One region of the Streptomyces sp. NPDC058697 genome, then DNA from elsewhere that is predicted to be linked to it. Evidence: riboswitches for the same ligand, from Rfam matches in the RefSeq annotation. Region 1 holds a riboswitch; the other holds the start of a gene.
What was found. A riboswitch is a leader RNA that binds a small molecule or an ion and turns the genes downstream of it on or off. The one in region 1 is predicted to bind S-adenosylmethionine.

Region 2: another riboswitch for S-adenosylmethionine. It lies ahead of ACFWXQ_RS41700 (aminotransferase class V-fold PLP-dependent enzyme); the one in region 1 lies ahead of ACFWXQ_RS03765 (glutathione S-transferase C-terminal domain-containing protein).

What each region holds. Positions count from the first base shown of each region.
Region 1 is NZ_JBHXSU010000001.1:881,713-886,597, reverse strand. Features, by position in the region: gene ACFWXQ_RS03770 (tetratricopeptide repeat protein) at 1-1,766, opposite strand, end outside; gene ACFWXQ_RS03765 (glutathione S-transferase C-terminal domain-containing protein) at 1,901-2,596, opposite strand; SAM riboswitch class IV at 2,806-2,951, opposite strand; gene ACFWXQ_RS03760 (putative leader peptide) at 3,231-3,353, shown strand; gene ACFWXQ_RS03755 (LLM class flavin-dependent oxidoreductase) at 3,429-4,694, shown strand; gene ACFWXQ_RS03750 (NtaA/DmoA family FMN-dependent monooxygenase) at 4,717-4,885, shown strand, end outside.
Region 2 is NZ_JBHXSU010000032.1:28,342-33,226, reverse strand. Features, by position in the region: gene ACFWXQ_RS41710 (cytochrome bc complex cytochrome b subunit) at 1-1,125, shown strand, start outside; gene trpD (anthranilate phosphoribosyltransferase) at 1,312-2,376, shown strand; SAM riboswitch class IV at 2,599-2,715, shown strand; gene ACFWXQ_RS41700 (aminotransferase class V-fold PLP-dependent enzyme) at 2,879-4,261, shown strand; gene ACFWXQ_RS41695 (glycerate kinase) at 4,337-4,885, opposite strand, start outside.

The DNA.
Region 1 (4,885 bases):
ACGAGGGACGGTGATTCGCCCGGTGCCTCGCCGATCAGCGCCGCGACCGCGTGTGCGTCCGCCTCCGGGCCCGGGTGCAGGCTCAGTAGGCGGAAGGTGCGGGCGGCCGGGGCGGGGAGTCGTTCGTAGGACCAGGAGAAGACCGCCTCCACCGCCGCGCGCCGGTCGCCGCCCGCGTCCAGGAGGTCGAGCCGTCGCTGCTGGTCGGCCAGCTCCGCCACCAGGTCCGCCAGCCGTGACGACGGGTGGGCGACGGCGAGTTCGGCCGCGACCCGGAGCGCCAGCGGGAGACGCGCGCACTGTTCGGCCAGGGCGGCGGCCGGCCCCGGCTCGGCGTCGACACGCGCACCGACGAGCGTGCGCAGCAGGGCGACCGCGTCGGGCGGCGGGAGCGGGCCCAGAGCGATGCGGCGGGCGCCGTGCAGGGCCACCAGTCCCGTGAGGCTGTCCCGGCTGGTGACCACGACCGAACAGGCCGGCGAGCCGGGAAGCAGCGGGCGGACCTGTTCCTCGGAAAGGGCGTTGTCCAGGACCACCAGCATGCGCCGGTCGGCCAGTTCGGTCCGGAACCGGCTCGCGCGGTCGTCGACGTCGAGCGGGACCGCGTCACCGGGGACCCCGAGAACGGTGAGGAACCGAGTGAGGGCGTCGCCGGGAGGCATGGGGCGCTCCGGGTCGTAGCCGCGCAGGTTGACGTAGAGCTGGCCGTCGGGGAACCGGTGCCGCGTGCGGTGCGCCCAGTGCACGGCCAGTGCGGTCTTCCCCACTCCGGCCGTGCCGGAGACGACCGAGACGGCCCCGGCCGTCGGGCTGTCCGCCGCAGCGGCCAACAGTCGGTCCAGTGCGGACAGTTCGGGGTCACGGCCCGCGAAATCGGGTACGTCGGCCGGGAGTTGCGCGGGTAATCGGTGCGCCGAGGGCGGGTACGGGGGTACGTGGGCGGGCACCTGCGCGGCCAACTCGGCGGCACCTGCCGTGTCATGGCCGCCGCCGGGAGCGGAAGGCCGGGGGCGGCGGCGCAGCAGGGCGGCATACGCCTCGGCCAGCGCGGGGCCGGGGTCGACGCCGAGCTCGTCGGCCAGCCGACGGCGGCTCCGCCGGTAGACGGCGACCGCCTGGTCACGTCGCCCGACGGCCTCGTACGCCCGGATGAGCCGGGCCTGGGCGTCCTCGTCCAGCGGCTGCGCGACCGCGGCCTCCTCCAGGACGGGCAGCGCGTCGGCGCTCCGGCCCGCCGCGATCATGGCCTCGCCGTACTGGGCGACCGCACCACGATGTTCCTCCGCCAGCGCGACGACCATCGGGTGCGCGGAGAGGAAGGGCAGGTCCGCGAGGGGCGGTTGCTGCCACAGCCCGAGCGCCTCGGTCAGCAGCGCGGCGGCCCGCTCCTGGCCGCCGCCCCGGCCGTCCCGTCGTACGGTCACCGCCCCGGCGACCAGGGCCCTGAAGCGCAGCAGATCGATGGCGCCGTGCGGGACCCGCAGCGCGTAGCCGTCGCCGAGCCGGGGGAGCACCGCGCTCCGGGCGCGTGGTGGCCGGTCCGGTTCCAGCAGGTGGCGCAGGTGCTTGATGTGGGTCTGGACGACGTTCGACGCGGTCGCCGGCGGGCGCTCGCCCCACAGCGCGTCCGCGATCCCGAAGAACGGCAGTTGCTGTCCACGGGACACGGCGAGCAGGGCGAGTACCGCGCGGCGCTGGGGCGAACCGAGGTCGAGACGGGTGCCGTCCCGCCAGGCGCAGACCGGCCCGAGTACCTGAATGCGCATGCGTCCCCCGCCCGCCGTTTTACAACTCCCTCACTATTCCCTTTCTCTATCTCCCTCATCGGCATATCCGGAAGGGGTATTCCGGCCCACTGCCGCGCAGTTGTCACACCTGGCCGTGTGCCTGCGCTCAGCGGTCAGCGCTCGTCGACGGAGAGGTCCGGGTGATCGCCGAGGCGTCGTACGTACTCCTCGATGTGGCGGTACGCGGCGAGGGTGCCGGCCGCGTTGAAGTGGTCGAGGTGGGTGAGCGTCACCCAGAGGTCCCTGTCCGCGGTGCTGAGCTCATCGCCCAACACATAGGGGTGGCGGGCGAGTTGCCGGTCGAGCCGGTCCAGGGCGGACTCGCACGCTCCGTCGGCGAGCAGGCCGGCGAGGTCGCGGAGGATGTCGGGCGCGTGGTTGCTGACGACGCGTCCGCTCCAGCGGTCGCACAGCGCGGGTGCGGTGAGCGGGCCGTCGTAGTGGTGCCAGGTCGCCTCGTAGGCGCCGCGCAGCGATGCGAAGGCGTCCGGCGTCTCGGCGGGGAGCTTCAGGACCGTGGTGGTGAGCGAGCCCTTGAGGCCGAGCAGGTCGAGGACGACCGCCACACGCCCCGAGTAGGGACAGGCCTCGGACAGATACAGCTGATAGCGGTGCGGCGCCGGGTAGAAGCCGCCGGCGAGACCGACACCGATACGGCCGCGGAAGCGGTGCGGACGGGCGGCCGGACCGGGGACGGACGTACCGACGGCGGCCGCGCCGCGGCCGGACGAGTGGGCGGTGGCCGCACGGGAGGCCGTCGTCGTGAAGGTGTCAGGGCTGCTGGAACCGCGGGAAACTGTCTCGGGCATGACTCTCCAGGGGGACGCGGGGGCCCTGGCCGCCTCGTGGGCGCCAGTGGCGGAACGGAGTGACTGCGCTGCCGTACAGGTCCGGATCGGTCGGACGCGTAGCGGATCAGTAAGCGCTGGAGACACGCGACAAATCGATGTGCAGGCGCCTCGTCAAGCCGTTCCTGGACAATTCCCACCGGTCCTGCCGTCGGGGCTCGCGAGACGCGAGACCACGCTTGCCCCGCCGCTCCGGCGGAACCCGGTCGTCACCCGGGGCACCCCGTCGCGGTGGAAGGGTTGCCTGCCAGCGGGCCGGGGCCGATGACCGCACGAACGGGGAGTCCCCGCACGACGGGCGCTGGCAATCGTGACCGTCTCCGTCAGTGTTGATGCGCTCAGCGTGACCGTCAAGACGGCGTCTCAACAGCTGGGCAGCCGGCCGCCGGAGCCGCCGGACCGGCTTCGTCCCCTGTGATCCCCTGTGATCCCCTGTGATGAGGAGCCCTCAACAAAGATCTCCCTGTGGCAGGAAGAAAAGGCACAGCCGTACTGTTGTGCCCGTTGACGAGGAGGCGGTGCCCGATCGAGGGCCCGCGAACGCGAGGTCGGCCGGACGTCCGTCCGCCGGGCCGGAAGGGCGGAGGTGACGCAGGTGCGAGCGCGAACCGTGTCCCGCCGCAACGTCCCGAAGGCCGCCCCGCTCCATCGCGTACGCCTCTACTCCCGGCCGCACATCGACCTGCTGCGCGTAGCCGGCGCGCTCTGTTGCTCCTGACCTGTATCCCCCGCGGCCGCGCCCTCCGGTGAGGGCCGGCTTTCTCGTACGGTCGATCAGGAAGGCACACGTCCCGTGTCCTCAGCACCTTCTGCCCTGCCCTCTTCAGCGCAGCTGCACCTCGCCGTGGCGCTCGACGGCGCCGGCTGGCACCCCGCCGCCTGGCGCGAACCGGTGGCCCGGCCCCGGGAACTGTTCACCGCCGGGTACTGGGCCGGCCTCGTCGCCGAGGCCGAGCGCGGTCTCCTCGACTTCGTGACCTTCGAGGACGGCCTGGGCCTGCAGTCCTCGCACTTCATCGAGCCGGACGGACGGACCGACCAGGTCCGCGGCCGGCTCGACGCCGTGCTCATCGCCGCGCGCATTGCACCGTTGACCCGCCACATAGGTCTGGTGCCGACCGTGGTGGCCACGCACACGGAGCCGTTCCACATCTCCAAGGCCATCGCCACCCTCGACTATGTGAGCTCCGGCCGGGCGGGCCTGCGGGTGCAGTTGACGGCACGACAGAACGAGGCCGCGCACTTCGGCCGCCGTACGCTGCCCCGACTGGACGCCTACGACAGCCCGGCCACGCAGGACGTGGTGACCGAACTCTTCGACGAGACGGCCGACTACGTCGAGGTCGTGCGCAGGCTCTGGGACAGCTGGGAGGACGACGCCGAGATCCGGGACGTGGCCACCGGCCGCTTCGTCGACCGCGACAAGCTCCACTACATCGACTTCGAGGGCCCGCACTTCAGCGTCAAGGGCCCCTCCATCACCCCGCGCCCGCCCCAGGGCCAGCCCGTCGTCAGCGCCCTCGCGCACCAGAGTGTCCCGTACCGGCTGGTGGCCCGCGCCGCCGACATCGGCTACGTCACCCCGCACGACACCGACCAGGCCCGCGCGATCGTCGCCGAGATCCGCGCCGAACAGGCCCTCGCCGGCCGCGCCGGCCAACCCCTGCACGTCTTCGGCGACTTGGTGGTTCTCCTCGACGAGGATCCGTCCGTCGCGGCCGCCCGCAAGGACCGTCTCGACGCCCTCGCGGGAGCGCCGTTCACCAGCGATGCCCGCGTGTTCACCGGCACGCCCGCCCAACTCGCCGACCTGCTCCAGGAGTTGTGGTCGGCCGGGCTGAGCGGATTCCGGCTGCGCCCCGCAGTCCTCGGCCACGACCTGCCGGCCATCACCCGGGGCCTGGTCCCCGAACTCCAGCGCCGGGGCGCCTTCCGTCGCGCCTACGAGGCCGACACCCTGCGCGGACTGCTCGGACTCGCCCGCCCGGCCAACCGCTACGCCGCCAACGCCACTGGCGCTGCCGCCGACGCCACCGCCGCTGCCAACGCCACCGCCTGAGCCGGACGGAGACCGCAGGACCATGAGCAAGCCGCTGAAGCAGATCCACCTGGCCGCCCACTTCCCCGGCGTCAACAACACCACGGTGTGGAGCGACCCGGAGGCCGGCAGCCACATCGAGTTCAGCTCCTTCGCGCACTTCGCACGGACCGCCGAACGCGCCAAGTTCGACTTCCTGTTCCTCGCCGAAG
Region 2 (4,885 bases), on a different contig from region 1:
GACGACCTGCTCTCCGGCACCGGCGTCCGCTTCACCCAGGGCGCGATCCTCGCCACGCCGATCGTCGGAACGTACATCTCGTTCTTCCTGTTCGGCGGGGAGTTCCCGGGCGGCGACTTCGTCTCGCGGTTCTACTCGATCCACATCCTGCTGCTGCCCGGCATCATGCTCGGGCTCGTGGTCGGCCACCTGATCCTGGTCTTCTACCACAAGCACACGCAGTTCGCGGGTCCCGGAAAGACCAACAAGAACGTCGTCGGCATGCCGCTGCTGCCGGTCTACATGGCCAAGGCCGGAGGCTTCTTCTTCCTGGTCTTCGGTTTCATCGCCGTGCTGGCCGCGGTCGCGTCCATCAACCCGATCTGGGTGCTGGGACCGTACCGGCCGGACCAGGTGTCCACGGGCGCCCAGCCGGACTGGTACATGGGCTTCGCCGAGGGTCTGATCCGCGCGATGCCCGGCTGGGAGATCAACCTCTGGGGTCACACACTCGTCCTGGGTGTGTTCATCCCGCTGGTGCTGTTCGGTCTCTTCCTCGGCATTCTCGCGCTCTACCCGTTCATCGAGTCCTGGATCACCGGGGACAAGAGCGAGCACCACATCCTGGACCGGCCGCGCAACGCGCCGACCCGTACGGCCTTCGGTGTCGCCTGGGTGACCGCGTACATGATCATGCTGATCGGCGGTGGCAACGACATCGTCGCGACCCACTTCCATCTGTCGATCAACTCGGTCACCTGGTTCGTCCGGGTCGGGTTCTTCGTCGGACCGGTCATCGCGTTCGTCGTCACCAAGCGGATCTGTCTCGGCCTCCAGCGCCGCGACAAGGACAAGGTGCTGCACGGCCGAGAGTCGGGCATCATCAAGCGCCTGCCGCACGGTGAGTTCATCGAGGTCCACGAGCCCCTCAGCCAGGAGGCTCTGCACACCCTCACGGCGCACGAGCAGTACGAGCCGGCCGCGATCGGCCCGGCGGTCGACGAGAACGGTGTCGAGCGCAAGGTGAAGGGCCCGCAGAAGCTGCGCGCCAAGCTCAGCAACGCGTACTTCGGGGAGGACAACCAGATCCCGAAGCCCACCGCCGAGGAGTACAAGGAGATCACGAGCGGCCACGGCCACCACTGATCTTCGACCTGTTCGCCACGGCAGGAGCCCCGTCCATTGCCCGGACGGGGCTCTTTGCCGTCCCCGGGGCTGGATAGGGTGGACCCGTTCCCGTAACGAGCTACGGACTACGGGCTACGGAGTACGGGAAAAATCCCACATCCCACAGGCGTCCCCATCGCGGGACGGACGACCCAGGAGCGGCATATGAGCGCTGTGACCCCCGCAGGAGGCGACACCGCGGCGGTCCGTTCCTGGCCCGCCCTGCTGAACGGCCTGCTGGACGGACGAGACCTGAGCGCCGCGGACACCGCCTGGGCGATGGACCTGATCATGCGGGGCGAGGCGACCGACGCGCAGATCGCCGGGTTCGTGGTGGCGCTGCGGGCCAAGGGCGAGACCGTCGAGGAGATCGTCGGATTCGTCCAGGCGATGTACGAGCACGCGAACGTGATCGAGGTGCCGGGGGACACCGTCGACATCGTCGGTACGGGCGGCGACGGGGCGAAGACCGTCAACATCTCCACCATGTCGGCGATCGTCATCGCCGGGACGGGTGCCAAGGTCGTCAAGCACGGCAACCGGGCTGCCTCCTCGGCCTCCGGGGCGTCCGACGTGCTGGAGAAGCTCGGGGTCAACCTGGAGCTGCCGACACACCGGGTGGCGCAGGTCGCCGAGACGGCCGGGATCACCTTCTGCTTCGCGGCGAAGTTCCACCCCGCGATGCGCCACGCGGGCGCCGCGCGCGGGCAGTTGGGGATCCGTACGGTCTTCAACGCGCTCGGACCGCTGACCAATCCGGCGAAGGTGAAGGCGCAGGCCGTCGGGTGTGCCGATCCCCGGATGGCGCCGATCATGGCCGGGGTGTTCGCCGAGCGCGGCAACTCCTCGCTCGTCTTCCGCGGTGACGACGGGCTGGACGAGCTGACGACGACGGCCACCTCACGGGTGTGGGTCGTGCGGGACGGGAAGGTGCGCGAGGAGTCGTTCGATCCGCGTGACGTGGGGATCGAGCTGGTGCCCGTGGAGGCGTTGCGGGGGGCCGACGCCTCGTACAACGCGGATGTGGCCCGACGGCTGCTGAACGGGGAGACCGGGCCTGTGCGGGACGCTGTGCTGCTGAACTCGGCGGCGGCGCTCGTCGCTCTGTCGCCGGGGGACGGGCCGCTCGCGGACCAGCTCCGGGCGGGGATGGTGAAGGCGGCGGCCGCGATCGACTCCGGGGCGGCGAAGGCCACGCTGGAGCGGTGGGTGGCGGCGACGAACGCGTAGCGGCTGCGGGTGGGTTGTGGCTGGTCGCGCAGTTCCCCGCGCCCCTTTTCAGGGGCGCGGGGAACTGCGCAGTCTTTTGGGGGTTCGGGGGCGGAGCCCCTGAGTAAGTGACGGGAATGGGTAGGGGCGGCGGGGGCGAGAAAAGGCCCCGTCGCTCCCCGGCCGTCCCGGTATTCGGACGTCGGGGTTGCGGTCGGATCATCGTGTGGCAAGATGCAGGCAGGTCATGAGCGACAGTCATCAGGCCCCGGCCGACTGTCCGGCAACCCTCCGTCCGTGGCGGGGTGCCCCGGGTGAAGACCAGGCCGTAGGCAGTGAGGTCTACGGCAAGCGCGGACCCCTCGTATCGCCAGGGGTCCTGGTCGTCCGAGGGAGCCTTCTGTGAGCAAGCGAATGCGATAGGGCGTAGAGCCCCGCCTCCGCACACCCCTTTTCACCCTTCACCCACGCTTGAGCTCCACCCGCTCGCGTGGTGTTCCCGCCTGCCTCACAGGAGTTCGCCATGTCTGTTTCCACCGCTGCCTCCACTGCCGCCGACCAGGCCGTCTGCCGTGACACCTCCGCGTCGCTGCCTGTGCTGGGCCGGGACGTCACGGTCCCGCTCGTCACCGGCGGCGAGGTCACCTACGCCGCGCTCGACTACGCCGCCAGCGCCCCGGCCCTGCAGCGGGTGTGGGACGACGTGGCCGCGTACGCCCCGTACTACGGGAGCGTGCACCGCGGGGCCGGGTACCTCTCCCAGCTGTCCACCGACCTGTTCGAGAACGCCCGCAGGACCGTCGAGGAGTTCCTCGACTGCCGCGACGGCGACCAGGTCGTCTTCACCCGGTCCACCACCGACTCGCTCAACCTCCTCGCCGCCGCGCTCCCCGCCGACTGCCAGGTCTTCGTCTTCGAGACCGAGCACCACGCGTCCCTGCTCCCGTGGCGGGACGCCCGCGTCACCTACCTCAACGCCCCGCGCACCCCGGACGAGGCCGTCGCCACGCTGGAGCGTGCGCTCGCCGAGCGGGACCCCCGCGGGCCGGCGCTCGTGTGCGTCACGGGCGCGTCGAACGTCACCGGCGAGCTGTGGCCCGTACGGGAACTGGCCGCCGCCGCCCACGAGCACGGCGCCCGGATCGTGCTCGACGCCGCCCAGCTCGCGCCCCACCACCCCGTGTCCGTACGGGAGTTGGACGTCGACTGGGTCGCCTTCTCCGGGCACAAGCTGTACGCGCCCTTCGGGTCGGGTGTCCTCGCCGGACGCGCCGACTGGCTGACCGAGGCCGAGCCGTACCTCGCGGGCGGAGGTGCCTCGCGGAAGGTCTCACGGCGGGTGGACGGCGGCGTCGACGTCGAGTGGCACGAGAGCGCCGCACGGCACGAGGCCGGGTCGCCCAACGTCATCGGCGCCTACTCCATCGCCTCCGCCTGCAAGGCCCTCACCGAGGCCGGCTTCGACACGCTGGTCGCCCGGGAGCAGCACCTCATCGACACCGTCAGGGCCGGGCTCGCCGAGGTGCCCGAGGTGCGCGTCCTCTCGCTCTTCGGCGACGACGCGCCCCGCGTCGGTGTCATCTCCTTCGTCGTCGAGGGCTGGAACAGCTCGCACTTCGCCGCCGCGCTCTCCGCCGAGTACGGCATCGGAGTGCGGGACGGTCTGTTCTGCGCGCACCCGCTCGTACGCACCCTCCTCGGCAGTGACCCGCAGAGCCAGGGCGAGTGCGGTGCCCCCGAGGCGGCGCCCGGCGAGAAGTCCCTGAACGCCATTCGGGTCAGCTTCGGGGCCGGCACCCCGGACGAGCACGTCGAGCGGTTCGTCCGGGCCGTCAAGGAACTCGTGAGCGACGGCGCGAAGTGGAACTACCGCACAGTGGAAGGGCGTTGCGTCCCGGCTGTGTGACCGGCTGTGTGACCGGCTGTGTGACCGGCTGTGTGACCGGCGGGTGGCTGCGCGAAGGTTCGCGCCCCGCCGCCCTCACACGCCCGCCGCTCGTGGCAGTCCCGCCCCCAGCAGGATCATCCGCAGGGCTCGCTCGGTCGCGTCGGTGAGGAGTTCGGAGGCTCGTACGAGGGCCTCGGCGAGGGCCATCGGGGCGGGCAGGATGCCGGTGAAGGCGTCCACGCCCGGGACCGTGTGGGCGCCCTCGCCGAGGGTGCCCGCCAGGGCGAGGACCGGGCGTCCGTTCAGCTTGGCGCGGCGGGCCACCTCGGCCGGGACCTTGCCGCGCGGTGTCTGGTGGTCCAGGGCACCCTCGGCGGTGAGGACCAGGTCGGCGCGGGCGAGGCGGGCGTCCAGGTCGAGATGGTCGAGGAGCACCTCGAAGCGGGGGAGGAGGCGGGCGCCGAGAGCGGCGAGCCCCGCGCCCAGGCCGCCGGAGGCACCCGTACCGGGGCCGCCGTACAGGTCGCAGGTGACCGGGAGGTCCCGGGTGAGGACGTACGCCCAGTTCTCCAGGCCCGCGGACAGCTCCTCGACCTGCGCGGGGGTCGCGCCCTTCTGCGGACCGAAGACCCGGGCGACGCC